DNA from 2 places in the Arthrobacter sp. Rue61a genome. Region 1 is predicted to be linked to the other one. Evidence: predicted binding sites of a transcription regulator. Region 1 holds the regulator's gene; the other holds the start of a gene.

The links. Region 1 encodes LexA, which represses DNA repair genes until DNA is damaged. Its sites were predicted from a motif close to TCGAACANNTGTTCGA; they were not measured.
Region 2: a site for LexA is predicted at 8,348-8,363, ahead of ruvA (Holliday junction branch migration protein RuvA). Genes of this name have one in related genera too.

What each region holds. Positions count from the first base shown of each region.
Region 1 is NC_018531.1:1,636,064-1,651,523, forward strand. It holds gene ARUE_RS07525 (CinA family protein) at 1-464, shown strand, start outside; gene ARUE_RS07530 (helix-turn-helix domain-containing protein) at 602-1,036, shown strand; gene ARUE_RS07535 (MarR family winged helix-turn-helix transcriptional regulator) at 1,130-1,669, opposite strand; gene ARUE_RS07540 (DUF3046 domain-containing protein) at 1,711-1,935, shown strand; gene recA (recombinase RecA) at 2,194-3,237, shown strand; gene ARUE_RS07550 (regulatory protein RecX) at 3,227-3,769, shown strand; gene miaB (tRNA (N6-isopentenyl adenosine(37)-C2)-methylthiotransferase MiaB) at 3,823-5,316, shown strand; gene miaA (tRNA (adenosine(37)-N6)-dimethylallyltransferase MiaA) at 5,336-6,262, shown strand; gene dapF (diaminopimelate epimerase) at 6,309-7,277, shown strand; gene ARUE_RS07570 (class I SAM-dependent methyltransferase) at 7,258-7,872, opposite strand; gene hflX (GTPase HflX) at 8,413-9,975, shown strand; gene ARUE_RS07580 (ATP-dependent DNA helicase) at 9,968-12,028, shown strand; gene lexA (transcriptional repressor LexA) at 12,107-12,850, opposite strand; gene ARUE_RS07590 (LysM peptidoglycan-binding domain-containing protein) at 13,200-13,559, shown strand; gene ARUE_RS07595 (histidinol-phosphate transaminase) at 13,638-14,756, shown strand; gene hisB (imidazoleglycerol-phosphate dehydratase HisB) at 14,803-15,429, shown strand; gene hisH (imidazole glycerol phosphate synthase subunit HisH) at 15,426-15,460, shown strand, end outside.
Region 2 is NC_018531.1:2,703,191-2,718,650, forward strand. It holds gene ARUE_RS12245 (hypothetical protein) at 1-569, shown strand, start outside; gene ARUE_RS12250 (RelA/SpoT family protein) at 635-3,028, opposite strand; gene secF (protein translocase subunit SecF) at 3,191-4,180, opposite strand; gene secD (protein translocase subunit SecD) at 4,180-5,931, opposite strand; gene yajC (preprotein translocase subunit YajC) at 6,046-6,429, opposite strand; gene ruvB (Holliday junction branch migration DNA helicase RuvB) at 6,573-7,649, opposite strand; gene ruvA (Holliday junction branch migration protein RuvA) at 7,642-8,286, opposite strand; gene ruvC (crossover junction endodeoxyribonuclease RuvC) at 8,389-8,958, opposite strand; gene ARUE_RS12285 (YebC/PmpR family DNA-binding transcriptional regulator) at 9,005-9,760, opposite strand; gene pdxT (pyridoxal 5'-phosphate synthase glutaminase subunit PdxT) at 9,764-10,465, opposite strand; gene ARUE_RS12295 (Mur ligase family protein) at 10,568-11,899, shown strand; gene ARUE_RS12300 (type 1 glutamine amidotransferase) at 11,896-12,654, shown strand; gene ARUE_RS12305 (CapA family protein) at 12,658-13,923, opposite strand; gene ARUE_RS12310 (M3 family metallopeptidase) at 13,997-15,460, shown strand, end outside.

The DNA.
Region 1 (15,460 bases):
CAGTGGCTATTGCCATCGGGAACAAACTGACCGTGGCTACCGCTGAGTCACTGACGGCGGGCATGGTTGCGGCAGTATTGGCCAACACCCCGGGAGCATCCGGGATGCTGCAGGGCGGCGTGGTTGCCTACCAGAATTCAGTGAAGGCCGGTGTCCTGGGTGTTTCCCAGCAGCTGCTCTCAGAGGTCGGCTCCGTTGACGGGCAGGTGGCAGAGGCCATGGCCGACGGCGCAAGGCGGGTCTGTGGCGCCGATCTTGGGATTTCCACGACGGGGGTGGCCGGACCTGAGCCGCATGACGGCAAAGCAGTAGGCACGGTGTTCATCGGAATTGCCGGGAAATCCGGAACGGAGTCGTTTGAATACAGTTTTTCGGGGGACAGGCAATCCATCAGGGAACAAGCTTGCGGGGCCGCCTTGGCGCGTCTGCTTGCTGCCCTGAGTGACGTTGGTTACCGTTCGTAAAGTAGTCGGGAACAAAAACTGATTGCCAATAGTTGTGTCATTGTGTCGCTTCGGAAGAGCCGGGGCGCCTAGGATGTAAAAACCAACCCGGTCCGCCAGCCAGCGAACCGGACGAATGAGGGAGCAAGGCGATACAGATGGTAAAGCAGCCCGTATCCGTAAACGGCGTTGTCCGCTGGAAGGATGTGGGCTTGGCTGATCAGGCACAGAGCGAACAGAAGGAGCGCAAAATGGTTGTACTACGCCACGAGATAGGTGATGTACTGCGCGATGTCCGCCAGCGTCAGGGCCGTACCCTCCGCGAGGTTTCGCACAGCGCCCGCGTCTCACTCGGCTACTTGAGTGAAGTTGAACGCGGCCAGAAGGAGGCTTCTTCCGAGCTCCTGTCCTCTATCTGCACAGCCCTGGATGTTCCGTTGTCCCACATGCTTCGCGAAGTCAGCGACCGCGTGGCCGTCGCAGAAGGTGTCGCAGTTCCGGACACTGTTCCGCAGGAATTCTCCCAGCGTTACGGGCGCGATCTCGACCTCACGGACGACTTCCCGCAAGGAATGCTCTCCGGAGCCAGGTAACCGCTCCACCAGAACCATGGAAAAGGTCCCCAGCCTCAGGCTGGGGACCTTTTTCGTTTGAGTTCGTGGGATGCAGGCGCGGCAGGATGCTGCCTAAACGCCCGTGGGCTTGTCCTCGGCGTCGATTCCAGGTTCCTTCACGTTGAGCACACCGTCGCCGTAGATCGCGTTGAGCCGGCCCATGTAATCAGCCAACGTTTGGACGTCCTCCAGTGGCCATTCGCCGAGTCGTTCTCGGAACACCTGCCTGCGGGCATCCTGAACCTGGTGCATCTTCTCTTCGCCCTTATCCGTCAACCGGATGGACTGGGCCCTGCCGTCCTGGGGATCCGCTTCTTTGTACACCAGGCCGATGCTTTCCAGAAAGGCGATCTGGCGGCTCACGGAGGGCTTGCCTACCCCGATGCACGTGGCCAGGTCAGTGAGCCGGATGGGCCCCTCCCGGCGGATGACTGTGAGGAGTCCATAGGCGGCAGGTTCCATGTCAGGGTGGACCTGGCGCGACAACTGGTGGGAGATAGAACGGGCACGGCGCCAGAGCAGGCTCAGCTGGTGTTCAACCTGCTGGAGGGCGTCGTCCGCGGCGTCGCCTGGCACGGCCGTACTTGGCGTGCTCTGGAGAGGATTGCTCATGGCAACCATTCTAGAGTCCGGGGCCATGAGAGACTCTATCCGTGAGGGCAAGTGACTTTTGGCGACTGATGGACGATGAATTCGGGGCAGGCTACTCCCGGGTCCTGGCCAACTCGCTGGTACTCGCCGGCGTTGGCGGACGGACTGCCGTGGAGGCGTTGGCCTCCGGTTATCAGCCCCGCGAGGTCTGGTTGGCCATGTGTGAGGTCCAGGATGTTCCCCCCGAACGCAGGCTTGGCAGGGATATCAAACCGACTGCCAATTGAACTCCGGCACCCGATGGTGACGGCGTCCCGGCATGGGACACGCCGGGACGTTGTTCGAATATCTGTTCGGGTGGGGATATGCTCCTGTGAGAGGAAAATTGATCTCGAAGGACGCATTCCAGAGCCTCCGGCAGCCCGGTTATCCACATAGCCATTGCCGGCTACTAAAAATGTCAGAGCACCGTAATAGCGTCTGACGTGACAGGAAAGCGGCCCTTCGGGCCACTCCACAGCGAGAAAGCATCAGAGGTGTGAACCATGGCGGCAACCCCGGATCGTGAGAAGGCGCTCGAAGCAGCGCTTGCCCAGATCGACAAGCAGTTCGGCAAAGGCTCCATCATGCGCCTGGGTGATGACACCCGCGCGCCGATTGAGGTCATTCCGACCGGCTCCATTGCACTGGATGTCGCCCTTGGCATTGGCGGCCTGCCGCGAGGCCGAGTGGTGGAAATCTACGGCCCGGAGTCCTCGGGTAAGACCACCGTTGCGCTTCATGCCGTGGCCAACGCGCAGCGGGCAGGTGGCATTGCAGCCTTCATTGACGCTGAGCACGCCCTTGACCCGGACTACGCTGCCAAGCTTGGCGTGGATACGGATGCACTCCTGGTCTCCCAGCCGGACACCGGTGAGCAGGCCCTGGAGATCATGGACATGTTGGTGGGCTCCGGCTCGCTGGACATCGTGGTCATTGACTCCGTGGCGGCCCTGGTACCCCGCGCCGAAATCGAAGGCGAAATGGGCGACTCCCACGTTGGCCTCCAGGCCCGACTCATGAGCCAGGCATTGCGTAAGATCACAGGCCGCTTGAGCCAGACCAAGACCACCGCCATCTTCATCAACCAGTTGCGTGAAAAGATCGGCGTGTTCTTCGGATCTCCGGAAACCACCACCGGTGGTAAGGCCCTGAAGTTCTACGCCTCAGTGCGAATCGACGTCCGTCGTATCCAGACCCTGAAGGAAGGTGCGGACTCCGTCGGTAACCGCACCAAGGCGAAGATCGTCAAGAACAAGATGGCTCCGCCGTTCAAAATCGCCGAGTTCGACATCATCTACGGTCAGGGCATCTCCCGCGAGGGCGGCATTATTGACATGGGTGTGGAGCACGGCATCATCAAGAAGTCGGGCTCGTGGTTCACGTACGACGGCGATCAGCTCGGCCAGGGCATGGAGAACTCGCGTCGATTCCTTCGGGATAACCCTGAGCTTGCTCAGGAGCTTGAGCGCCTGATCAAGGAAAAGCTTGGCGTGGGCGTCGTCAAGACGGAAGAAGATTCCCCGAAACTGAAGGCCGTTGACGGCTAGAAGAGGGCCGGATCCGAATTCTTCGGTTGCGGCCGATCCCGAACCTGATCCCGAATCCGTGGCGCGTGCCATCGTGCTGAGGCAGTTGACGATGGCGCCGCGGAGTCGGCTGCAGTTGTCCCGGAAACTCGCGGAACGCAATGTTCCCGAGGACGTGGCGCAGGCAGTTCTGGATCGCTTCGAAGAGGTTCAGCTGATCGATGATGCTGAGTTTGCCAGAATGTGGGTCCGGAGCCGCTCGCAAAGCAAAAAGCTTGCCAAGGGTGCCATTCGTCGTGAACTGGCAGACAAAGGCATCGAGTTGGACGCAGCGGAAGAGGCCCTCTCGCAGCTCAGTGACCAAGACGAGGAATTGGCTGCCCGGGAGCTCGTTCAGCGCAAGCTGCGGCCGGGCATGGATTTGTCAGATCGGGCCGAGCGGGACAAGTACACCCGCCGGTTTGCATCCATGCTGGCACGCAAAGGGTATCCCCCTTCCTTGGCTTTCAGAATCGTCGGTGAGGTGCTGGCAGAAGCCGGTACCCTTGAGTAGTGAGTTTGACCATTCCCTCCCCAATAGCTGCCACCCCTCCTTCTGCTGCGTCCATGAGTGCTGGTGAGCCCAAGACCTATCAGGTTCGGACTTTTGGCTGCCAGATGAACGTCCATGATTCCGAGCGCATGGCGGGGCTCCTTGAAGAGGCCGGCTATGTGCCCGCTGACGGGGAGGTGGCGGATGTTGTGGTCTTCAATACGTGTGCTGTCCGGGAGAACGCAGACAACAAACTCTACGGAAACCTCGGCCAGCTGCGGCAGGTCAAAGAGGCGAACCCCGGTATGCAAATTGCAGTTGGCGGTTGCCTGGCCCAGAAGGACCGCGAAACTATTGTGAAGAAGGCGCCGTGGGTTGACGCTGTATTCGGAACGCACAATGTGGGGGCTCTTCCGGCTTTGCTGAACCGTGCCCGTCACAACAATGAGGCGCAACTGGAGATTCTCGAATCCCTGGATGTGTTCCCGTCGACGCTCCCCACAAAGCGTGACTCGGTCTATGCAGGATGGGTCTCCATCTCCGTGGGTTGCAACAACACCTGCACTTTCTGCATTGTGCCCTCGCTTCGTGGCAAGGAGAAGGACCGGCGCCCGGGCGAGATCCTGGCCGAAATCCAGGCACTCGTTGATGACGGAGCTGTGGAAGTAACGTTGCTGGGCCAGAACGTGAATTCGTACGGTGTGGAGTTTGGTGACCGTCAGGCATTCTCCAAACTCCTGCGTGCTTGCGGTGAAATCGAAGGTCTGGAGCGTGTTCGTTTCACCAGCCCCCACCCCGCTGCATTTACGGACGATGTCATAGACGCCATGGCCGAGACACACAACGCCATGCCACAGCTGCATATGCCGTTGCAGTCCGGCTCGGACAAAGTGCTCAAGGACATGCGTCGTTCATATCGCTCCAGCAAATTCCTGGGGATTCTGGACAAAGTGCGGGACCGCATCCCCCACGCCGCCATCACGACGGACATCATCGTTGGCTTCCCGGGCGAAACCGAAGAAGACTTCCAGGCGACCCTGGATGTCGTGGAGAAGTCGCGGTTTGCGTCCGCTTTTACGTTCCAGTACTCAAAGCGGCCAGGCACGCCGGCCGCAGACCTTCCGGAGCAACTCCCCAAGGCCGTGGTGCAGGAGCGCTACGAAAGGCTCACGGCGCTGCAGGACCGCATTGCTGCAGAAGAGAACGCCAAGCAGCTGGGACGGAAGGTGGAGGTCCTGGTCACAGCGCAGTCAGGGCGGAAGGCCGGTGAAACACACCGGTTGTCCGGCCGTTCCAAGGACCAGAGGCTGGTCCACTTCTCCGTGCCTGCAGGTGCTGAGGCTCCGAGGCCGGGTGACTTCGTCACGGTGACCATTACGGAGGCCGCTGCTTTCCACCTTGTAGCTGACCCGGCGGGCGCAGACGATTACCTCTTGCGCCGCTCCCGCGCAGGGGATGCCTGGGACCGTTCGCAGGCTGATTCCTGCGGAGTACCCGCAGCAGGAGCGGCGTCAGGCAAGGCCGGTGTGTCGTTGGGCATGCCGTCGCTGCCAACTCGTCGCGCTTAGAGACGGATCACAGGACCTCATGTCGTTCACCAGTCGGGAACTTCCTCGGCCTGTCATTGCAGTTGTAGGCCCCACGGGTTCCGGTAAGTCGGATCTGGGCGTCAACCTCGCCCTTGCTTTGGATGGTGAGGTGATCAACGCCGACGCCTTGCAGTTTTACCGCGGCATGGACATTGGAACCGCCAAGATCACAGTGGAAGAGCGCAGGGGTGTGCCACACCATTTGCTGGACTCCATGGACGTCACCCAGGAGGCGAGCGTCGCGGACTTCCAAGATGAATGCCGCGCTGCCATCAATGACATTCACTCGCGGGGAAAGCGCGCTATCCTCGTGGGCGGATCCGGATTGTATGTGCGGGCCGCCTTGGATGTGCTGGAGTTTCCCGGCACTGATCCCACACTCCGCAAGGAGCTGGAAGAACAGTACGAAAACAACGGGCTTGCGCCGCTGCGTGCCCGCCTGGAGGAAGTCGATCCCGTGTCGGCGGCCCGCCTCGGCGACGCCCGGCGCGTGATCCGTGCTTTGGAGGTCCACGGCCTCACTGGCCGCCCCTTTAGTTCGTTCATGCCGCAGCGGGAGTACTTCCAGCCTGCACTGCAGATCGGCCTTGAAGTGGATCGGGAGCAACTAAGGGAACGTCTGGCCGTGAGGGTCCATCGGATGGTGGAGGCCGGTCTTCAACAAGAAGTTGAACGACTCGACGCCGTCGGGTTGCGGAGCGGCAAGACAGCTTCGCGCGCCTTGGGGTATGCCCAGTTCCTGAAGGTTCTTGACGGTGAGATGACCGCAGACACTGCAGCTGAGGAAACCATCGTGGCCACCAGGCAGTTCGCACGCCGCCAGCTGACGTGGTTCCGGGCGGATCCACGCATCACGTGGCTGGGTTGGCAGGATCCGGAGCTTGTGGACAAGGCGGTCAAGGTGGTCAACGCGGCTTCGACGTAGCCGATGCAATTTCTGGCCGAACAGGCGCGGCAGGTAGCCTAGAACCATGGATGAAACCGCCGCAGTTCCCGCCCGGCAGGCCGCAACTGCCGACGTGTCAGTGACACCTCCCAGCCTCGCAGGCCTGACATTTTCCAAGGGTCACGGAACGGGCAATGACTTTGTGCTTATCGCTGATCCCGGGGACGCCCATGAGGTCACGGCTGAGCAGGTGGCGCAATTGTGCGACCGCCATGTGGGCATCGGGGGTGACGGCCTTATCCGGGCGGTCCCGTCCCGCTTTCTCCCGGAAGGCCGCGTTGCCCTGGAGCAGGATCCCCAAGCAGAGTGGTTCATGGACTACCGCAATGGGGATGGTTCGCTTTCCGAGATGTGCGGCAATGGCGTGCGCGTCTTCGTCCATTTTCTGATCGCGGAGGGTTTGGTGGACCTGGGGCCCGGTCAGACCCTCACTATCGGCACACGCGGCGGCGTAAAAAAGGTTGTACGCACGGTCAACGGCTATGCCGTGGATATGGGCCCGTGGGAGTTCATCTTCCCCGAGGAAGCCACCAGCAAGGCCATGGATGCACTGGTCAGCGCCGAGGGCCTGGAAGTGCCAAGGCCCGGCCTGTCAGTCAGCATGGGCAATCCCCACACGGTAGTTGCCCTTGCGGAACTTAGCGAGCTTTCAGCCACACAACTGTTCAAGGCTCCCGTGGTGGATCCCAAGCCCGCCAATGGAACCAACGTCGAGTTTGTGGTCCCCGCCGAGCCGCTGGTGGAGGACGGTGTAGGAACCATCACCATGCGCGTTCACGAGCGTGGCGTGGGGGAGACACAGTCCTGCGGCACGGGCGCGTGTGCCGCCGCCGTCGCGATCCGTCACTGGGCGGGGGACACAGCCCCGAACGACTGGCACGTCAAAGTGCCGGGCGGCGTCGTGGGTGTGAAGTTCTTCCCCGGGGCAGGCGGCCGCGAGCATGTGGAACTTAGCGGCCCGGCCGTGATTGTGGCTACTGGGACGCTTTCCTGACCCGGATGATCCTGAACGTCTTGGACGTGCTTTCACGGGAAACCGTGTAAGAACTGTCCAGTTCGGCGGCGAGCCATCGCTGGAGGGAGTCCGAGCCCAGGTTCTTCTGCACAACCAACCAGGCGTTGCCTCCCGGGGCCAGCCGGGGCAGCCACGTCAGCAGCAGCGAGTGTAGTTCGTCCTTGCCGATGCGTATGGGCGGGTTGGACCAGATGGTGTCGAATTCGACGGCGGGATCTACCTCGTGCGGGAGGCTCGCCGTGACGTTGGTGAGGCCGAGCGCCGTCGCGTTCTCGTTGGTCAGCGCGATGCAACGCTCATTCACGTCCACGGCATGAACGTGGGCATGTGGCGCCATCAGGCCAAGGGTCAGGGCAATCGGGCCCCAGCCACAGCCGATGTCCAGAAGGTGACCCTTCGGTGACGGCGGTGGAACCTCGGCGAAAAGCACCGCCGTGCCCTTGTCTACACCGTCGGGACTGAAGATGCCCGATGAGGTCTGCAGATGGCGCGTGGCCCCAGCGAGTTCAACTGTGAGTGGCTTGCGCGTGAACGGTCCTGCCGGTTGGGCGGTGAAATAGTGTGCAGACTCCATAATTTGCCAGATTAGTTGGCTATCGTCGGCTTGGGAAACCGCCTCCGTCCACGGCAGGGTTGACAACGGCTGCTAAAGTGGAGCGCATGTTCTTGATCTTCGAGTAATCAGCCGAACAACGCCTGATTCATCAGGTGTTGTATGGCACCGCCCGCGACGCAGGCCCCGCTTGGCATTTCAGCCCGGCCCGGCCTTTCCGCCCGGCAGGTCCCAATGGCCCAGTTTGGTCGCAACGGCTCAGTCCGTTGGTTCCATGCCGAGCCGGACACTCTGAAGATCCCGTCCCGCCTTTCTATTCGCCGTGGACCGCTAACGTTTTGCGGCCGAAGCGCAGGGACAGGCAGCGCATCCTCACCTTGGCCAAGGACCCTCCCCGCGGAATCAACCACGCCACATCACAACAGCCCTGCCCCCACAAGGCCCGGGCTGCCCAGTACACAGGAGGCCCTTTTGGCCGATGCCCGTCAGCCCAGCGCGAATAGCGCCCCACCCAGCAGCAAACAGCACTATTCTGGAATTGCCGAACAGTCTAAGGAGACCATGACCACCCAGAAGCACTCCGGATCCGATTCCGACGCCCAGGACATGAGTCCTGAACAAATCCAGGCCGTCATCGACCGGATTCTTTCCAAGGATGTACCTGCGCAGGCATCCGACGACAACGACGCCAATGGTGTGTTCGGCAAGGCGCAGGCGATTTCCACGCTGGACCAGGAACACAGCATCTTCGACGGCGATCAGGAAGATTTGGCTGAACGCCGCGCTCTTCGCCGTACCGCGGGACTGTCCACCGAGCTTGAGGACGTCACTGAGGTCGAATACCGGCAGCTGCGCCTGGAGCGAGTTGTCCTGGCCGGCCTGTGGACCGAGGGGACTCTTGCTGATGCAGAGAACTCCCTCCGCGAACTCGCGGCACTGGCTGAGACCGCCGGATCCGAGGTGCTGGATGGCTTGGTTCAGCGTCGGCAGAAGCCGGACCCCGGGACCTTCCTTGGTTCCGGTAAAGCCCAGGAACTCAAGGACATCGTCGCCGCCACCGGCGCAGACACCGTGGTGGTGGATACAGAGCTCGCGCCGTCTCAGCGACGCGGCCTTGAGGACATTGTGAAGGTCAAGGTCGTTGACCGGACCACGTTGATCCTGGACATCTTCGCCCAGCACGCCAAGAGCCGGGAAGGCAAGGCGCAGGTTGAGCTCGCACAGCTCGAATACCTGCTCCCGAGGCTTCGTGGTTGGGGTGACTCCATGTCCCGTCAGGCCGGTGGCCAGGTGGGTGGAGCAGGCGCTGGCATGGGCTCGCGTGGTCCGGGTGAAACCAAGATCGAACTTGATCGACGGCGAATCCGCACCCGCATGGCCAAGCTGCGTCGTGAAATCGCCGCGATGAAGCCAGCGCGCGAGACCAAGCGCGCCAACCGCCGTCGTAATGCTGTTCCGTCCGTCGCCATCGCCGGGTACACGAACGCCGGCAAGTCGTCCCTGCTCAACCGCCTTACCGACGCCGGTGTCCTGGTGGAGAACGCCCTGTTCGCCACCTTGGATCCCACGGTCCGCAAGGCGCAAACCCCGGATGGCATCGGCTATACCCTCGCAGATACCGTTGGATTCGTTCGTTCACTGCCAACCCAGCTGATTGAGGCTTTCCGGTCCACGTTGGAAGAAGTTGCAGATGCGGACCTGATCCTCCATGTGGTGGATGCATCGCACCCTGATCCTGAGGGCCAGATTGCCGCAGTAAGGGCCGTTTTCACCGAAGTGGATGCCCGCAAGGTTCCGGAAATCATCGTCCTCAACAAGGTTGATGTCGCGGATCCCTTTGTGGTGGAGCGCCTTAAGCAGAAGGAACCCCGCCACGCTGTGGTGTCCACCCGCACGGGTCAGGGTATTGCCGAACTGCTGGAAGACATCAGCCGATCCATTCCGCGGCCTGGCGTGCGCCTTGAACTGCTCATTCCCTACGACCGCGGGGAAATGATCAACAAACTGCACAATTCCGACTCGGAAATCCTCAGCCTTGAGCATGAGGAGAACGGGACCCGCGTAGTTGTCATGGTGCGTGAAGGTCTGGCTGCCGAACTGGAGTCATTCGTCAGTAATGGTTGAGAAGGTGGCGGCGGACGGCGTCGAGTCGGCGGGGGAGAAAGCCACCCTCGAGTTGTTGGACCGGGCTGTTGCCGGCATGGGCGGACAAAGCCGTACGGGTCAGCACGAAATGGCCAAGTATGTAACCCGGGCTATTGAGACCGGAGAGCATTTGCTGGTCCAAGCGGGAACGGGAACGGGTAAGTCCTTGGCTTACCTGATTCCGTTGATCGCTCATTCCATGGACAGCGACAAACCGACGCTCGTGTCCACCGCCACCTTGGCACTCCAGACTCAGATCGTCGGCCGTGATCTTCCCCGGCTGCTGGAGACGATCAATCCTGCCCTTGAGCGTCCGGTCAACGTGGCACTGGTCAAGGGCAGGGCCAATTACGTGTGCCTGCAGAAACTTGAAGGCGGATTCCCCAGCGAAGAGCCCTCCGAAGGGCAGCTGTTCTCCTTGGGCGAGGACACCAGCGTGCCTCACTTTGCTGCCTCCATGGGCGGGCCGCAATCCCAGCTGGGCAAGGAAGTAGTCCGCCTCCGGGAATGGGCGGAGAAGACCGCTACGGGCGACCGGGACGAACTGATGCCGGGCGTCACTGACAGGGCCTGGCGTCAGGTGTCCGTCACGTCCATGGAGTGCTTGGGTGCGCAGAAGTGCCCTCTGGCCGAGGAGTGCTTCAGCGAGCTGGCGCGCTCCAGGGCGGGGGAGGCCGACGTCGTGGTCACCAACCATGCCATGCTTGCCGTCAGCGCCTTCGAAGGCCTCGCTGTGCTGCCTGAGTACGACGTCGTGGTGGTTGATGAGGCGCATGAGCTTCAGGACCGCGTGACCGGTGCCGTATCAGGGCAGTTGTCGGTGGCGATGGTCCACGCTGCGGCATCCAGTGCCCGCAAGCACACAGCCATAACAGTGGACGCCCTCAACGCTGCAGCGGACCGGCTGGATATGGCCATCGCCGGCGTATCCAACGGGCTGTTGCCCAGTGGCCTCAATGACGAGCAGCTCGATTGCCTGGACCAATTGCGGGACGCCACGCGCGCTGCGCTCTCGGATTCGAAGACTGATTCGTCAAGCGCAGTGGACGGCGGCCGCCAGCTCGCGCGCTCACGGCTCATGCTCATCCTGGAACTGTGCGAGCGAATGCTGGCCGCCAAAGAGAACCGGGAAGTTGTCTGGTTCTCGCGGAACAGCACATTCGACCCCCAGCAGGGCTATTCGCAACCGGATGAGACTGCCCCGGCTTTGATCAATATCGCCCCGCTCAGTGTCGCGGGACGGCTTCGGGAGGGCCTCTTCGCCGGCCATACCGTGGTGCTGACTTCCGCCACGCTGGCCATAGGCTCTGCCTTCGAGCCGGCAGCAGGCGGCCTCGGCCTGATTGGCGACGGTGCCCCGAGTTGGACAGGGATCGATGTCGGATCGCCCTTTGACTACCCCAAGCAGGGTGTGTTGTACGTGGCTAAGCACCTGCCCAAACCCGGTCGGGGAACTTCGCCCGAGGCGCTGGACGAATTGGAAGACCTCATCCGGGCCTCCGGAGGCGGGGCTCTGTGCCTGTTCTCCTCACGGCGTGCGGCAGAGGAAGCAGCCGATGCCATGCGACTCCGGCTGGACGTGGATATCCTCTGCCAGGGCGAATCAACTATGGCGGCCCTCGTAAAGCAATTCGCGGATGAGCCGGACACCTGCCTCTTTGGAACAATGTCACTGTGGCAGGGGGTCGACGTTCCTGGCGGCTCATGCCGTCTGGTGGTGATTGACCGCATTCCCTTCCCGCGCCCCGATGATCCCCTCATGACTGCCCGCTCCCGGGCAGTGGCACAATCAGGCGGGAATGGCTTCATGGCCGTATCAGCAACGCACGCTGCCATCAGGCTGGCGCAGGGCGCTGGCCGCCTGATCCGCTCGACGGGCGACAAAGGGGTAGTGGCAGTGCTCGACTCGAGGCTTTCGACGGAACGTTACGGAGGCTTCCTGCGTGCCGCCCTGCCGCCCTTCTGGGCAACGACGGACCGATCAGTGGTCCGAGGCGTTCTGGAGCGTCTGGGCTCGGCTAAGGCCCCGTAGCGCAACCTTCCCGTGGACACCTGCTGGTGTCCACGGGAAGGGGCGTCTAGATGGAGCTGCGTCTAGGGGGAACGGCGTCTAGAGAGAGCGCAGTACCGAAACTACTTTGCCCATGATGGTGGCCTGATCGCCGAGGATGGGTTCGTACTGGGTGTTTTGGGGGAGCAGCCACGTATGGCCGTCACGCTGGCGGAAGGTCTTCACGGTTGCTTCGTCATCCAGCAGGGCGGCCACGATGTCGCCGTTGATGGCGTCGTTCTGGCGGCGGACCACCACCCAGTCACCGTCACAGATGGCGGCATCAATCATGGAGTCGCCGGCCACTTTCAGCATGAACAATTCGCCGTGCCCCACAAGTTGCCGGGGGAGTGCAAGTACGTCTTCCACCGTCTGGTCAGCCAGGATTGGGCCACCGGCAGCGATGCGGCCAACCAGCGGAACCATGGCGGTATCGCTGGCGCTGGCGAGTTCCGTTACGGCAAGGCCACCCGCGCTGCGAAGGGTGGTGGGCGCTTCCACTCCCGGAATCGCCCCACCATCAAGGGTCAGCGGCATCAGGACTTCCATGGCGCGCGGACGCTTGGGATCCCTGCGGAGATAACCAAGCTTCTCCAATTGGGACAACTGATGAGTAACGCTCGACAAACTGGCCAGACCCACGGTGTCGCCGATCTCACGCATGCTGGGCGGGTAACCGTTGTCATTGACCGACCGTTGGATGGTCTCCAGGATCTTCTTCTGCCGGACAGTCAGGCTCTTGGGACTCTTTTGAGGCTGCTGGCTCCGCAGGGGTGCCCCGCCGCCTGTGGCTTTCGCTGCCATGTTCGCCAATGCCCTTCCGTTCGGCCCCGAACCGTGCCCGGGGTTGTCGGGTCTGCAAAAAATGTCAGACCCTCCTGTTCCACTGAAACAGTGCTGTTTCTTCACTCAAACGTAGGGCAGGCACAGGCGTTTATCAAACATTTGTTCTAGCGAGTCTCGACACCGTTCGTTGATAAGTGCTAAAAATGTCATAGCAAGGTTCGAATATGTGTTCTATAAACCTGATGCTGAAGCCGGATGTTCGAACATAGCGTTCGAATATCCGGAGCCAGAGGAAGGGAACACCAAGAATTGGCCGCCAAGCACCGGGCACCCCGGAGCTTGGCAATAGCTCAGAAGGGCTCAGCTCATGTCCGCAATCACTACGTTCGCTGATTTCCGCACCACCCAGGCATCTGCTCGCCTGCGTCTCACCCGGCGGGGACGGATTGTTTTCTTCGGCATTCCGGCAATGCTGCTGGTGGCGGCACTGCTGAGCCTGGCCGGTTTCATCAACTCTCCAGCCAAGGCCTCGGACTCGCAGTCCCAACTGCGTCCGCCCGTTGCCGTCACCGTCACGGTTCAGCCGGGGCAGTCCCTGTGGGGCATCGCCGGCGCTGCCGCTCCCGAGCGGGACCCTCGGGATGTCATCGCCGAGATCATCCAGCTGAACGACCTCCGCGGCGGTCGCATCCTGCCAGGCCAGCAGCTGTTCGTTCCGGCGAACTGAGCCAGTTCCCATCCGCAGGAACCCGTGATCGGGCGTCACAGTTAGTCGGCAGTGCCGGAGGCCCCTTAAACTAAGTTGGTGAGTGACCAGCTTGAGCGACTTGACCGACTTCCCCTCCGGACCAACCTGCGTGGACTGAGCCCCTACGGCGCACCGCAGCTTGATGTCCCCATTCTGCTCAATGTCAACGAGAACACTCATGGCGTCCCCGCAGATGTCCAAGCCGCCATCACCGAGGCCGTAGCCGCTGCGGCCACAGGACTGAACCGCTATCCGGACCGCGAGTTCACGGAACTTCGTGAAGCCTTGGCCGAGTACCTTGGCCACGGACTTTCTCCGGACAACATTTGGGCCGCCAACGGATCCAATGAAGTCCTGCAGCAGATCCTTCAGGCATTTGGCGGACCCGGCCGCAAGGCCTTGGGCTTCCCTCCCACGTACTCCATGTACCCCCTGCTTGCCAGTGGCACAGACACCGAGTATGTCCGCGGAGTGCGTGCCGACGACTACGGGCTGGATGCCCAATCAGCCGCTGCCCAGGTTCGGGAAACGGGAGCCAACATTGTGTTCCTGTGTTCACCCAATAACCCCACGGGTACAGGCCTGAGCCTTGACGTCGTCGAGGCCGTCTATGAGGCCGGCGAAGCGAGCCAGGCCATTGTGATCGTGGATGAGGCTTACCACGAGTTCGCGCACGACAATACTCCGAGCGCCTTGACCCTGTTGGCCGGACGCGAGCGTCTGATCGTCTCGCGCACCATGAGCAAGGCATTCGCCTTGGCGGGCGCCAGGCTCGGATACATGGCGGCTGCCCCGGAAGTCACGGACGCCATCAGGCTGGTCCGCCTCCCGTACCACCTCTCTGCCGTCACGCAGGCAACGGCCCTCGCAGCTCTCAATCACCGCGAAGCCCTTATGGCCGATGTTGAGGACATCAAGGTTCAGCGCGACCGCATCGTTACTGAGTTGCTGCGCATGGGCCTCAAGCCTGCGGCATCAGACTCCAACTACGTCTTCTTTGGAGGACTGGAGGATCCGCACACCATCTGGCAGGGCCTGCTGGATGCCGGCGTGCTGATTCGCGATGTCGGCATCCCCGGACACTTGCGCGTCACTGCCGGAACCGAGCCGGAAACCACAGCTTTCCTGGAGGCTTTGGAAGCATTGCTGGACGGCACAGCGCCACACCGCGCCTAAACTTGTCCATAGACCCAACCCACCCTCCGTGTATAAGGACGTCCCAATGAGCGAAACCGGCGCCACGCCGACCGCTGCCCGCACTGCGCGCATGGAGCGCACCACCAGCGAGTCTTCCGTCCTGGTGGAGATCAACCTGGACGGTTCCGGTGTCTCCGACATCAGTACCTCGGTACCGTTCTATGACCACATGCTGACGGCACTGTGCAAGCATTCCCTGATTGACATGACCGTCAAGGCAACCGGCGATACCCACATTGATGCGCACCACACGGTGGAAGATGTCGCCATCACCTTCGGGGAGGTCCTTCGCCAGGCCTTGGGCAACAAAGCCGGTATTCGTCGCTTTGGTGAAGCAACGGTTCCCTTGGACGAAGCCTTGGCTCACGCCGTCGTTGATGTTTCCGGACGTCCCTACCTGGTCCACGGCGGTGAGCCGGCCGGACAGGAGTATCACCTGATCGGCGGGCACTTCACGGGATCGCTGACCCGTCACGTTTTTGAGGCCATCACGCTGCACGCCGGCATCTGCCTGCACATGAACGTCCTTGCCGGACGGGACCCGCACCACATTGTAGAGGCCCAGTTCAAGGCCTTTGCGCGCGCGCTGCGTGCGGCCGTGGAGTCCGATCCCCGAGTGGAGGGCATTCCGTCCACCAAGGGCGCACTATGAGCGGCCAGGTTTTGAAGGATGGGGCAGTGGC
Region 2 (15,460 bases), 1.1 Mb from region 1:
CTGTAAACGCCCCGCACTTGCTGGAGCCTGTCATATCCGAGCTCTACTCCCCCAGCCGCATCTTCACTTGGAACGAACTGCAGAGCATGGCGTTCGATGGCATCCTGCTGCCCCTGTACGGCAAGAGTTACGCCTCCCCGGGCGTAGCTGTCACCCACCGCCTGAGGGCCCGCGCAGCGGCCCTGACCGTCCCGGAACGAATCCGAACCAAAGTGGTCGCGGGACGGCTCACAGCAGCGTGGATCTACGGTTGCGCGAATCCACCAGACCACCTGTCACTGCTGGTTGATGTAAAACATCGCATCTCCAGTTTGCGGGGAACCACGGCCTGCAGTCTCCATGAGGTCCGTCTGGGTCAAATGGACGTCGTCAGCCTCGGAGGAATGCTGGTGAGCAGCCCACTCCGAACCGCGGCCGACATCGCCCTCCACGTCGAAGCCGATCGCGCTCTGCCGGCGTTGAGGCGTCTTCTGGACCGCGAAGAGCTTGGCATCCGGCTCCGTCTGCTGACTCTGGCTGTTGAGGCGGCCCCCCGAGTCCCCCATAAAAACGTGCCTTGGCAACCTTAGCGAGACTGGCCCGATAGTGCCCCGGCCGGCCCAGCCGGGACACGGCCAGCCCAGCCGAAGCCGGGCTAGCTGCGGCGGCGGTTACCAGTAGTGCGATAAACGTCAAAGACACCGTCAATGCGTCGTACAGCGTTCAAGACGTGGTGCAGGTACTTCGGATCTCCCATCTCAAAGGCAAACTTCGAGATCGCCACCCTGTCGCTCGAGGTGTGAACCGACGCGGCGAGGATGTTCACGTGGTTCTCGGACAAGATGCGGGTCACATCGGACAGAAGAGACTTCCGGTCCAACGCTTCAACCTGAATCTCCACCAGGAAAACACTCGACTGGGTGGGTGCCCATTCAACTTCGACGATTCTGTCCGGCTGGTCGCGCAGACCGGAAACATTCGTGCAGTCAGTCCGGTGGACTGAAACTCCTGAACCACGCGTGACGAAGCCCAGGATGGGGTCCGGGGGCACCGGCGTGCAACAGCGGGCCAGCTTCACCCACACATCGCCCACGCCTCGCACGATGACGCCTGAGTCCGAGAACTTCGACTTCGCAACCTGAGTGGGAATACTAACTTCGTCGAGGTCTTCGTCCGGCGTTTCATGGCCGCCCAAATGCTCAACGAGCTTTTCCATGACGGACTGAGCTGACGTGTGCCCGTCACCCACACCTGCGTAAAGCCCGGAGATGTCTACATAGTGGAAGTCCTCGGCCACAGCGGACAGAGCATCGTGCGTCATCAAGCGCTGCAGAGGCAGGTTCTGCTTCCGCATGGCGCGGGTCAGCATGTCCTTGCCACGCTCAATGGCTTCCTCGCGGCGTTCCTTGGTGAACCATTGGCGGATCTTATTGCGAGCACGTGCCGACTTGACGAAGTGCTGCCAATCCTGGCTGGGACCGGCGCCTTCCGCCTTAGACGTGAAGATCTCCACCCAGTCGCCATGATTGAGTTCGCTGTTAAGCGGAACCAACTTGCCGTTGACTCGGGCACCGATGGTTCGGTGGCCAACCTCCGTGTGCACGGCATACGCGAAGTCCACAGGTGTTGATCCTGCTGGAAGGGCCATGACTTCACCCTTGGGGGTGAAAACGAAAACTTCCCGGGCATTAATCTCATATCGAAGCGAATCCAGGAACTCTCCGGGATCGGAGGTCTCCTGCTGCCAGTCCACCAGCGACCGCAGCCAGCCCATGTCGCCGTCGCGCGGGCTGCCCGGTCCTTGCGCGGTCCGGTTGGGCTGGTCTTTGTACTTCCAGTGCGCTGCCACGCCATACTCTGCCCGACGATGCATCTCGTGGGTACGGATCTGGATCTCCACGGGCTTGCCGCCGGGCCCAATCACGGTGGTGTGCAGTGATTGGTACATGTTGAACTTGGGCATGGCGATGTAATCCTTGAACCGTCCCGGAAGGGGGTTCCACCGCGAATGCAGCGTCCCGAGGGCCGCGTAACAGTCACGCACAGAATCCACCAGGACGCGCACACCCATGAGGTCGTTGATGTCGTCGAAGTCCTTATCCCGGACGATCATCTTCTGGTAAATCGAGTAGTAGTGCTTCGGACGGCCCGTGATGGTCGCCTTGATGCGTGCCGTCCGCAAGTCATCCGCTATCTGGTTACGGATGACGCTGAGGCTCTTTTCCCGCTCCGGCGTCCGGTCTCCCACCATGCGTACGATTTCCTCATACACCTTGGGGTACAGCGCAGCGAAGGAAAGATCTTCCAATTCCCACTTGATGGTATTCATGCCCAGGCGATGGGCCAGGGGTGCGAAGATCTCCAGTGTTTCGCGGGCCTTGCGCGATGACGACTCCGCGGAAACGAATCGCCAGGTGCGTGCATTGTGGAGACGGTCCGCCAGCTTGATCATCAGGACACGGATGTCCTTGGCCATCGCGACGACCATCTTGCGGACGGTTTCCGACTGGGCAGCCTCACCAAAACTGACTTTATCCAGCTTGGTGACGCCGTCCACCAACATGGCAACTTCAGGGCCGAAGTCGCGCGTCAGGTCAGCCAGCGTGTACGGGGTGTCCTCCACGGTGTCGTGAAGCAACGCTGCCGCCAGGGTTGTCCCGGTCATGCCGAGCTCAGCCAGGATGGTGGCCACGGCCACCGGGTGGGTGATGTACGGATCACCGCTCTTGCGCTTTTGTCCCTGGTGGCTCTGCTCCGCCACCGCGAAAGCGCGTTGGATCAGATCGAAGTCCTCTTTGGGATTGTTCGCCCGGACGGTCCGCAGCAGGGGTTCCAGGATGGGCGAGTAGGGGGCGATGCCCCGTCCGGTCAGGCGGGCCAGGCGTGAACGTGTGCGTTCCCGCCGTCCCGGGAAGGTGGGACGCACGCCGGGAGAATCAACCGGCACCGCAGCTGCAGTCCGTCCCGGCACACTCGTTGCCGGAACTGCCACAGCCTTGCGGCCGTCATCCCCGCCCGCCGGTGGTGCCGACGTCGCACGTTCTTCCACAGAAGTACCCCTCACAACCGATTTAATTCTCCCAGTCTATTCCCGCAGGTGAATGCTTCTGCAACCGGGCAGCACATGACAATGACTCAAGCAAGTCAAGAAGCCGGCCTCCGCACTGATGCGGAGGCCGGCTTCCGGCGAAACAACGGGGTTGAACAGGCCCTAGACTGTGGCTTCAGTCCTGCGGTGCGCAACCTTTTTGGCTTGCTTCACGAGTTCCGGCTCACCTTGGCGCAGCCACGCGTACAGAGGCGCCGCAATGAAGATCGTGGCAGCCGTACCAATGATGATGCCCACGAACAACGCCAGGGAAAGGTCCCGCAGCGTGCCAGCGCCCAGGAGGCCTGCACCGATAAACAGGATTGCTGCTACCGGGAGGACGGCCACCATCATGGTGTTGATGGAGCGGACCAGAGTTTGGTTGATCGCCAGGTTGACTTCTTCACCGAACGTGCGGCGGGTGGACGTGGTGATATCCGCCGTGTTTTCACGAATCTTGTCGAACACCACCACGGTGTCGTACAGCGAGTAGCTGAGGACCGTCAGGAATCCGATAATCGCCGACGGCGTGACTTCGAAGTCACTGAGGGCGTAGATGCCCGCTGTAATAAACATGGTGACCAGCATGCCCACCAACGCCGACAACGACATCTTCCAGGTCCTGAAGTACAGGGCCATCAAGACAGCCGCCAAACCAACGAACACCACCAAGCCGATGAGCGCCTGTCGGGTGACATCCTGGCCCCAGGTGGGACCCACGAAGTTGGAGGTCACTTCGTTTTCCGTGACTCCGTAGGCGCTGGTGAGGCCGTCCTTGATGCGGTTCGTCTCGTCGTCGGTCAACTGGTCCGTCTGGATCCGCATGGTGTTGCCGGCAACGTTCGCGACGCGCGGAATGGCGCCGGGAACGACGTCGTGCACGGCCTTTTCGCCGAGGCTCGCGTCGGTGGTGCTCACGTTGGAAACGGTGAACTCCGAGCCGCCACGGAACTCAATGCCAAGGTTGAAACCACCCTTGGCCACCGGGATGAGGATAGAGAGGGCTACGGCGACGGCCGCAATGATGAACCAAATCTTCTTCGAATTTACGAAGTTGTATGAGCGCTTGCCCGTGTAGAGCTCATGGCCGAAGGTTGCGAAGCTCGTCGTCATTACTTCTCCTCCTTGGTGCCGTTGGAAGTACCAGTGAGCTGGCCCTTCTCGGCAAGGCGCCTCTCGGCGATGGTCATGCGTCGTTCGGCTTCGGCTGCGGCACCGGTGTTGCGTGCGCGAACCACGGCAGGCTTTTCCTCAGGCGTACGGAGGCGCCCCGCCCCCCGGTACAGGGGAACTGCGCCCAAACGGTCAGGGGAAAGCCCGGAGAACCTGTGACCTTCGCCGAAGAACTTAGTGCGCGCCAGGAGCTGCAGCGTGGGGTGCGTAAACATGAACACCACAATGAGGTCGGCAACTGCCGTCAAGCCGAGCGTGAACGCGAAGCCACGGACGTTGCCCACAGCCACGAAGTAGAGGACAACTGCGGCCAAGAGATTGACCGCCTTGGAAGCCAGCACCGTTCGCTTGGCGCGCTTCCATCCATTCTCCACCGCGGAAACGAGTCCACGGCCCTCGCGCAGCTCATCCCTGATGCGTTCGAAGTAGACAATGAAAGAGTCCGCAGTCTGGCCAATGGCCACGATCAGACCTGCTACGCCTGCCAGGGAGAGACGATAGTTTTCCGTCCATCCAAGGATGGCGATGGCCAGATAGGTCAAGACACCCGCCACCACAAGGGAAGCGATGGTGACAAGACCCAAGGCACGGTACTGGAACAGCGAGTACACAACTACCAGCAACAAACCGATCATGCCTGCGAGCAGACCAAGGCGAAGCTGGTCGCCACCCAGGGTGGCAGAGATCTGCTCCTGCGATTGGATCTCGAAGCTGATGGGCAAGGCGCCGTAGCGCAACTGGTCAGACAGGGCCTTGGCGGAAGCCTGGGTGAAGTTGCCCGTGATCTGCGGCTTTCCATCGGTGATGACAGCAAGGGCGCGCGGCGCCGAAATTACTTTGTCGTCAAGGACGATCGCGAACTGGGACTTGGGATCATCAGAACCCTGCAATTGTGCTGCAGCATAGAACTGGTTGAGCCGCTCTGTGACTGCCTTGAACTTCGCCGTTGCATCCGCGTTGAAGACGATGTTCACACCCCAGGAATTGGTCACGGAGCCCTGTGCGCCCTGGACCTGGGAGAAGGTGGAATCACTGATGTCCTGGCCCCTGACTTCCACCGGACCAAGGATGTACTTGATCGCGGGAGTCTGGGCGGTGGCTGCCTCGCAGGTTACCAACGGCTTGGCAGGATCCGAACGCTCGCGCTTCTCCGGGGAGGGATTCACGCAGTCCAGCGCCTCGAATTCCTTGACGATATCCGCCGTTACCCAGTTGATGTCGCTGGCGTTGGCCGGCTCCGCGGTGGGCTTGGGCAGCTGGTCATCCGGAGTGCGCTGCTCGGCCGGGACAGCCGCCGGGTCACCGTAGGTGATCACCGGCCGGAAGTTCATGTCGGCAGAAGCCTGAATCAGGTCGCGGGTTTCCTTGGAAGGTGTTCCCGGAAGGCTGACCACCACGTTGCGGCCCGACTGGGTGCTGATTTCGGCTTCGGCAACACCCGAGCCGTCAACTCGCTGCCGGATGATGGCAACTGCCTGGTTGAGCTGCTCTTCATTGATCTCGCTGGAACCCTCCACCCTGGGGGCCAGGATCATCTGGGTTCCGCCTTCAAGGTCCAGAGCAAGCTTGGGAGCCCAACTGGCATTGCCAGTTACTACTCCACCAGCCAGGACAGCTGTTAGTACAACGAAAATTGCTCCAAGCCAGGTCAGCACCCTGCGGGCTGAGTTTTTGGGGCCGGTCCGTGCCATTATCGATCTTCCTGTTATCGCCGGACAGCCGCCGGCCGACGCTTGTGAGCGTCTGCCGGCGGCTCTCCGCTGCCGTAGAAGTTGCCTTGCGCGGTGTCGCCGCGACTAACGGTGCTAGTTGTCCTTCTTGTCCTCTTTGTTGAGGCGCGCGATGGTTTCTTCCGGGGTCTCGACGGCGGCAGGAGCTTCAGTCTGCGCGGCGGTCAGGGAAGAAGCGTCGTCCGGAACAACCGGCGCTTCTTCGGGGGTGGTTTCGACCACCTTGGTGACTGCCTGGCGGTGAACCGTAGCCTGGTTGCCCGGCGAAAGCTCGATGACAACCTTGTTCTCAGCTTCGTCGATGGACACGATGCGGCCAAAGAGACCGAAGCTGGTCATGACGTCGACACCCGGAGCGAACTTGGACTGCATTTCAGCCTGCTGCTGCTGGGTCTTCTTGTTGCGGCGGAACATCATGAAGACAAAGAGTCCAAGCATGACGAACAGCAATATGGTCATTGGATCCACAGGGAAGTTCCGTTCTGTACTTACGTTTTGGTTCACGGCAACGTCCCTGGCAGATCCCCGTAGCGGGCATGGATCAAGGACTCGAACGTGCCGAGCGTCATACCAGTCTAGTGGGAAAAGCTGAACACAGCGTGTTAACCGACAGTATCTACGCTTTCGGCGTGGTTTTCGTCCTCACCGAACAGGGCAAGCGTCTCTTGGCCGAAGACTCCTGCCGGGACTGCATAGCCCAGGTGCGTCCAAGCGGACGCCATGGCGATGCGACCCCGCGGCGTTCTTCCCAAAAGTCCCTCGCGGACCAAGAAAGGCTCAGCTACGGTCTCCACCGTTTCGGGTTCCTCACCCACGGCAATGGCCAAGGTGGACAAGCCGACGGGACCACCGTTGAACTTGGTAATCAGGGCTTCCAGAACGGACCGGTCCAGCCTGTCCAAGCCCCGCTCGTCTACTTCGTACATATCCAAGGCTGCTGACGCCGAACGGGCGTCGATTTGCTCAATGCCGTGAACGAGGGCCCAGTCGCGAACCCGGCGGAGGAGCCTGTTGGCTATGCGGGGTGTTCCCCGGGAACGGCCCGCAATCTCCGTAAAGCCTGCAGAGTTCACCTTCAGGTCCAGGAGCCCTGCCGAGCGCCGGAGGACAAGCTCGAGTTCGGCCACCGAATAGAACTCAAGGTGCCCGGTGAAACCGAATCGGTCCCTCAGAGGCCCCGGAAGAAGACCTGCGCGGGTGGTGGCGCCCACCAGGGTGAAGGGCGGCAGCTCCAAGGGAATGGCAGTTGCGCCCGCTCCCTTGCCCACCACGATGTCCACACGGAAGTCCTCCATGGCCATGTACAGCATTTCTTCTGCGGGCCTGGACATGCGGTGGATTTCGTCAAGGAACAGGACCTCGCCCTCCGAGAGCGAGGAAAGGATGGCTGCGAGATCTCCGGCGTGCTGGATGGCAGGTCCGCTGCTGATACGCAGTGGTGCGTTCATTTCGGTCGCGATGATCATGGCAAGCGTGGTCTTGCCGAGTCCTGGAGGCCCGGACATCAACACGTGGTCGGCGCTGCGGCCTCGCATCTTTGAGGCCTCAAGCACCAAAGCAAGCTGCTTGCGGACCCGGTGCTGTCCCACAAAATCGTGCAGGTTCTTGGGACGGAGAGCGGCCTCGATGACCCGCTCTTCCGGTTCTTCTCCCCCGCTGACGAGTGATGGCTCAGCCACGGCTGCCTACGCGGTTTCCTGCGCGCGCCCCGTCCTGGCCAAGCCAGCGCAGCGTAGCGCGAAGTATCTGGGCCACGTTTCCGGCGTCCACGAGTTCCGGCGAATCAGCCATGGCTTTGTCGATGCTGCCGTTGGCGTCCTTCTCTGACCATCCCAAGCTGGTCATGGCGGCGACTACCTGAGGCTTCCATTCGGCGTTCGGGGCTGCGGCGGGAGCAGTGCCGGTGCTGGTTCCGTGCGGGACCAACTTCCCGGCCAGTTCCAGGACGATACGGCCGGCCACCTTCGGACCAATACCCGGCACCTTGGTGAATGTCTTGCTGTCGCCGGTGTGTGCAGCAACCCGGATAGCTTCGGGTTCATGCACGGCAAGAACGGCGAGGGCAAGCCGCGGGCCAACCCCGCTGACGCTGAGGAGGACGTCGAAGACTTCGCGTTCGTCGTCGTCCGCGAAACCGAACAACGTGAGGGAGTCTTCCCGGACGATCATGGAGGTGAAGAGTTTGGCTTCACTTCCGGTCTTGAGGTGGCTCAAGGTCTGCGGTGTGGCATAGACACTCATACCCGCACCGTTGAGGTCGATAACAGCGGTGGACAAACCAACGTGGGCTACGGTTCCACGGAGAAAACTGATCAAGACCCGGCTCCTGAAATACTGCCTGCTCCGTCGCCGTAATATTGCGGCCAAAGCGGACTATCCGAACATATTTACGAATACCCTAGCAAGAGCAGCCGACAATCACCGTTTGCGGCGCGCTTTTGCTTCGGCGTCGGCCCAGGCCTTCTGCGCCGGCGTCAGGGAACTGTTGCCGGATGCGGCGCCCATTCCGCTGCCTGCACGCCAGGCGTGCGTTAGTGCCAATGCGAGGGCGTCCGCCGCGTCAGCGGGCTTGGGTGGAGCATCCAGGCGCAAAATCTTGGTCACCAGCTTGGTTACGGCATCCTTGTTGGCCGTGCCGCTGCCGGTTACCGCGGCTTTGACCTCCGACGGTGTGTGCAACGCGACGGGGATGCCACGGCGTGCGGCCGCAGCGATGACGACGCCTGAGGCTTGGGCCACACCCATTACCGTGCTCACGTTCATCTGCGAAAAAACGCGTTCGACGGCGACGACATCCGGCTCGTGACGGTCGAGCCACTCATCAATTGCCTGGGCGATGACCAGCAATCGTTTGTCCAGCGTGAGTTCCGCCGACGTGCCAACCACACCCACGGCCACCATGGTGGCCCTGCGGTTTTTCTCGATGTCCACAACACCGATGCCGCAACGGGTAAGGCCCGGATCGACTCCCAATACGCGAAGAGTCAATTCCGGGCCTTCCTGTTAGCTGTCAAAGTAACTGCGCTGCACCCGACTACTCGGAGTCGAGGGCAGCCTGCACTTCCTCGCTGAGGTCCGCGTTGCTGTAGACGTTCTGGACATCGTCCAGGTCTTCCAGCGCATCCACGAGCTTCATGAACTTCTTGGCACCGTCAACGTCCAGGTCCACCTGCATGGACGGAACGAATTCGGCTTCATCGGTTTCGTAGTCGATACCCGCTTCTTTCAGGGCGTCGCGGATGGCCTGAAGATCGGAGGGCTCGGAGTGAATCTCCCAGTTTTCGCCGCTGTCCTTGACTTCCTCGGCTCCAGCCTCCAGGACCGCCATCAGAATGTCGTCTTCGCTGAGGCCGTTCTTGGGCAGCACCACAACGCCCTTCCGGGCGAAGAGGTAGCTCACGGAACCGGGATCGGCGATGGTGCCACCGTTGCGGGAGATTGCCAGGCGTACCTCGGAAGCAGCACGGTTCTTGTTGTCGGTCAAACATTCAATCAACAAAGCCGAGCCCTGCGGACCGCGGGCCTCGTACATGATTTCGGTGTAGTCCACCACTTCGCCGGTGAGGCCTGCCCCACGCTTGATGGCACGGTCGATGTTGTCATTGGGAACCGAGGTTTTCTTGGCCTTGGTGACGGCGAGTTCCAGGCCTGGGTTGCCGGCGAGGTCCGGGCCACCCATGCGGGCAGCAACTTCGATGTTCTTGATCAGTTTCGCGAACGACTTTGCACGCCTGCCGTCAATGATGGCTTTCTTGTGCTTGGTGGTCGCCCATTTGGAGTGGCCTGACATGCTTTACGCTTCTCCTCTGATCATTCGAATAAAGAGTTCATGCACGCGTTTCTCTCCCGTCACTTCCGGATGGAAGGAGGTGGCCAGCAATTGGCCGGAACGCACTGCAACAATTCTAGCCACTCCATGCAAAGTAGCCGTGTGGCTGGCGTGGTCGGGGTCAACCTGGGCAAGGACTTCGACGCCTGGACCTACGCGTTCCACCCAGGGGCCGCGGATGAATACTGCGTGAACGGGATCCACACCGGACTCCCCCGCACTGAAATCCAACCCCTTGAAATCGAGGTCGGTTTCGAAGGACTCGCGTTGGCGTCCAAAGGCATTTCGGCGGACAGTAATATCCAATCCGCCAAAAGTCTGCTGGGGATTTCCGTCCAGGTCCGTAGCCGGGTCCGCAATTTCATCGGCCAACAGGATCATGCCGGCGCAGGAGCCGTAGACGGGAAGTCCCTCCGCGATGCGCTTTTGAAGGGGGTCACGGACTTCGAAGATCCGGGAGAGTTTGTCAATGGTGGTGGATTCGCCGCCTGGAATAATCAGGCCGTCGATGTCGTCGAGCTCTGACGGGCGGCGGATACCCACGCCGGTGGCACCAGCGGCCTCCACAGCGTGGATATGCTCGCGGAAGTCGCCCTGGAGAGCCAGCACGCCGATCCGGAGTCCTGAACCCACGCGTGACGAAGCGTCGGAAAGGGGGTTGGTCATTCGACCATCATAGTGGCCCAAGCCTTCCGTTACGCCGTTTGCGGCCACCAGGCATTACCGGCAGTCAGGGTTCCATGCCCTGACTGGGATATATTACAGAGCATGCTTTCCTTCAGCGTCCCCCTCGGCAAGCTGGTCCGCACACTGTCCCGGCTCCGGGGTGGAGGCTCAGCTTTCCCCGGCTTGGTAGTCGAGAAAATCGACCCCGGCTTCATGCAGCGAACGCTGGCGTCGCTCCCCCTTGGCGTAGCCGTGGTCAGCGGCACCAACGGTAAAACCACTACCACCAAGATGGTGGTTGAACTCCTTGAGAGCCAAGGCTTGAAGGTCTTCACCAACCGCAGCGGCAGCAACTTCACCCGGGGCGTAGCCGCCTCACTCTTAGGCGACGTGGATTGGCGTGGACGCCTCGACGCGGACATCGCCATTCTGGAACTTGACGAGGCCCACGCCGTGCACTTCGTCAATAAAGTGGAGCCCCGCTTCAGCCTCCTGTTGAATGTCCTGCGCGACCAATTGGACCGCTTCGGTGAAATCGACAAGACCGCCCGTTTGCTGGAGCACATCGCCTCCAAGACCACTGACACGGTGGTCCTCAACCGGGAGGACCCCCGTGTCGCCCGGATTGCCAACGCCCTCAACACCTTGGACGCCGTACACCACCCCGAGATCAGGTACTTCGGTCTCGACGAATCGTTGCGCAGCACTTTTCCCAACGACGACGAGATGCGCACCACGGCGATCGGCCCTTCCCCGTCAGGAACCTCGGTTGCCGCAGAAACCGGTGACGACGTAGACCTGCCGGCTGCCGACGTCGTACTTCGCCGGGTAGGTGCCCAGGACGCTGACTTTGAGTTCGACGGCGAAACCGTCACCACAACCATGAAACTGCGCGGCGTCTACAACATCTTCAATGCTGCGGCGGCATTGTCGCTGGCGCGGGCCATCCTGGGAACCGGCCCCGTTGACACGCCCAAACTCGTGAAATCTTTGGGAGAAGTTGCTCCCGCGTTCGGCCGCGGTGAAAGCCTCACGGTGGATGGACAGCCCTTGGAGCTGGTTCTCGTGAAGAACCCCAGCGGGTTCCGTCTCGGACTGAAGTCCTTCCCTGCCGGTGGGTACGCCACCATGATTGCCATCAACGACAACTACGCCGACGGCAGGGACATGTCCTGGCTTTGGGACGTTGAGTTCGATTCCCTGCGGGAAGACGGCGTTGAGGTCCTCACCGGTGTCCGCGCCTACGATATGGCGCTGCGCCTCCAGTACGACGACGTGCACTTCGGAGTCGTGGAACCTGACATCACCGCAGCTCTTCGGGCTTTCATAGACGGCTCGCGGGGCAAGCCCAAACGCATCTTCTGCACGTACACCTCCATGCTCGCCATTCGCCGTGAACTGGCCAAAATCACCATAGTTGAGGTGGTCTCATGACCTCGGAAGCACAACCCACGCCTGACTCACAGCCCAGCAAGGGCACCATCCGCGTTCTCCAGCTCTACCCGCGGGAAATGAACATCTACGGTGACTGGGGCAACGCCCTGGTCCTTAAGCAACGGATTAAGTGGCATGGCTACACCCCGGAGTTGCTTGAGTACAACGTGGGCGACGACTTCCCCGACGACGTGGACATCATTGTGGGCGGCGGCGGGCAGGACAGCGGCCAATTGGTCATCCAGGACGACCTCCAGGCGCGCGCCGGACAGCTGAAGCAGCTCGCCGACGAAGGTGCCCCCATGCTGGTGATTTGTGGGCTGTATCAACTTTTCGGCAAGTTCTTCAAGACCAGCACAGGGCCCGTCATTCCCGGTATTGGCATCCTTGACGTCGAAACCCACGGAACCGACGAGCGACTCATCGGCAACGTGACCATGAAGTCTGCCGAATTTGGCGACATCCTGGGCTACGAGAACCACAGCGGGCAAACTACCCTGGGTCCCGGCGTCGAGCCTCTCGGCACTGTCACCAAGGGCGCGGGCAACAACAGCAAAGACGGGCATGAGGGCGCCCGCTACAACAACGTTGTAGCGAGCTACCTTCACGGTTCATTGCTGCCGAAGAACCCGGCCATTGCGGACTTCCTGATCCGCACGGCGGCCGAACGTAAATTCGGTACTTTCGTGCCTGGAAGGCCCGACGACGGTTACGCGCGCCTTGCGCGGGAACACGCCGCCCGCCGGCCGAGGTAGAAGTTACTTTTCCTTGGTGATCAGTAGTTCGTGTGCGCCTGCAGTTGCTGCGCCCATGGACTCAACCACCGCTTTGGTTCGCTGGTAGGTCTCAGCGTCGGCCGCAGGTGTAGCGCAGACTCCCTGGGGTGCGTCGCTGGCTACCGAGCACCAGCGATAGGGATCGCGAACGATGACTGATGGAGCCCAGGCGAGATCCGAAGCAGCCCAAGTACCTGCAGCGTTTTGGCTGAACTGTGCCCTGACGAGCAGCCCTTCGTTATTGGCGACGTACCACGGTGACAATTCAGTGACGCCGTTGCCCAGCCCATACACGATCCACGTGCCTTTGTAATTCTCGATAGGCAGCACCGAGTGGGTGTGGTGTCCGTAGATCATGGTGAACTGTCCGCTGTCCACCAACGCGTGAGCAACCTCCTGCTGCTGGGCATTGGCTTCGCTGGCGTACTCGTCCCCGGCATGCATGACGCCAAGGACAATGTCAGCCCCAAGTGCCTTCGCCTGGGTCGCCTTCGCGATCATGGCCGCCGGGTCCAGCTCGTCCACCAGCCACGGGTATTCCGGGATTTGCCCATTGTGGCCATACGTTCCAATGATGACGGCCACCTTGGCTGCGTCCGTTTGGAGCATCAGTATTTCCTTGGACTCCGCTTCCGTGCGGTAGGACCCCGTGTGCTTCAGGCCCGCTGCATCCAAAGCATCCAGTGTCCGGAGCAAACCTTCGGTCCCGCGGTCAATGGTGTGGTTGCTCGCTGTAGTGCAGGCCTGGTAGCCGACGTCCTTGGAAGCAGTGATGATTTGCGGCGGCACGTTGAAGGACGGGTAGGCAGAGAACGGCCCTTCCGGAGAAGCAACGGGCGTTTCTTGGTGGCAAATGGCGAGGTCGCTGTTGCGAATGTAGCGACGCTGTCCTTCAAGAAGTGGGACGAATGTGTAGCCGGGAAGACCTGCCGCCGCGGCGTCAGCTCTAGCTTGTTGCCAGAGCTGGGTGTGAACCAGCATGTCGCCTGTCACCGTGATGGAGGTGCAGCGTAATTCCGGGCAAGCGGGCCCCCTGCCCGGAGTCGGGTTTGGCGCAGGTGTACGCGTTGGAGCCGGGGTTTCCGTTACCGGGGCCGAAGCGGCGCTGCTGCGGTTCGAGTTTTCAGTTTCGGAAATGACACCGCAGGCGTTCAAGGACAGGGTGAGCGCCATCGCGCCCAGCACGAGTGCCGCCTTCTGAGGACGGTACCAGGCCGCGGAAAATGTGATTTTGCCCATGACTTTCATCCTACGGCGGAAGCCCGGAGGAACAGGGCGTGCCGCTCTTGAGGACACGATTCTTACGTGAAAGAGTCGCTTCATGACCAATCCACTCTTGAGTTCCAGCCCGCTGCCTTACGGGCTTCCGCCCTTCGCCGGCATTTCAGCAGAGCACTACGCCGAGGCCGTAGAGGTGGGCTTGGCTTCGCATCTCCAGGAAATTTCGCGGATCGCGGACAACCCGGAGCCCGCCACCTTGGAGAACACAGCCTTGGCCATGGAGCGGTCCGGACTTCTCCTCAACAGGGCTGCGGCAGCGTTCTTCACTCTCGTTTCCGCGGATGCTTCAGAGGCCATCAAAGCGCTTGAGACAAAGTTGTCACCCAAGTTCTCAGCACATCAGGATGCTGTCTATATGAACCGCGCGCTCTTCGAGCGGTTTGCCGCCATAGAAACCATCGGCCTGGATGCGGAAGCCTCCCGATTGGTGGAGGAGTACCTCAAGGAGTTCCGACAGTCCGGAATTCAGCTCGATGACGCCGGGCAGCACCGCTTGCGTGAAGTCAACGCGGAGCTGTCCCGCTTGGGCACCGAGTTTGGCCAGCGCGTCAAGGAAGGCATGAAGTCCGCCGCCCTGCTCCTTGACGACGCCGAAGATCTGACCGGGCTGCAGCCCGAAATGGTTTCCGCCGCTGCAGAAGCTGCAAAGCTTGCCGGGCATGATGGCAAGTACCTACTGACGCTGATCCTACCCAGCAACCAACCCGCCTTGGCGTCACTGGAGAACCGAACCATCCGCCGTCGCCTGTATGAAGCGTCCCTGGCTCGCGGCGCCGATGGCGGCACCTTGGATGTCCGCGACCTGGTGAAAGCTACTGCACGTTTGCGGGCCGAGAAAGCCACACTTTTGGGGTTTGCCAACTTCGCTGAGCTGGTAGTGGACCAGCAGACTGCGCCAGGTTTCAGCGAAGTACAGGCGATGCTGGGCCGGCTCGCTCGGGCTGCCCTGAGCAACGCTGAGTCGGAAGCACAAGCCTTGGCCGAATCCGCCGGCCACCAACTTGAGCCGTGGGATTGGGCGTACTACTCAGCCCGGGTCCGCCAGGAGAAGTTCGAGGTGGACGAGCAAGCACTCCGGCCTTACTTCAGCCTTGAAACCGTACTCAACGACGGGGTCTTCCATGCGGCGACCAAGCTGTACGGGGTTACCTTCAGTGAGCGGGAAGACCTTGAAGGCTATCACCCGGATGTCCGTGTCTGGGAAGTCCGTGATCAAGACGGCAGCGGCCTCGGCCTCTTCTTGGGCGACTACTACACCCGGGAGTCAAAGCGCGGAGGTGCCTGGATGAATTCCCTCGTGGAACAGTCCAGCCTGCTGGGAACCCAGTCCGTGGTCATCAACAACCTCAACATCACCAAGCCGGCTCCCGGCGAGCCTACATTGCTGTCCTTGGACGAGGTCCGTACCGTTTTCCACGAATTCGGCCACGCGTTGCACGGGCTCTTTTCCGATGTCACCTATCCACGGTTCTCCGGAACGTCCGTACCGCGCGACTTCGTGGAA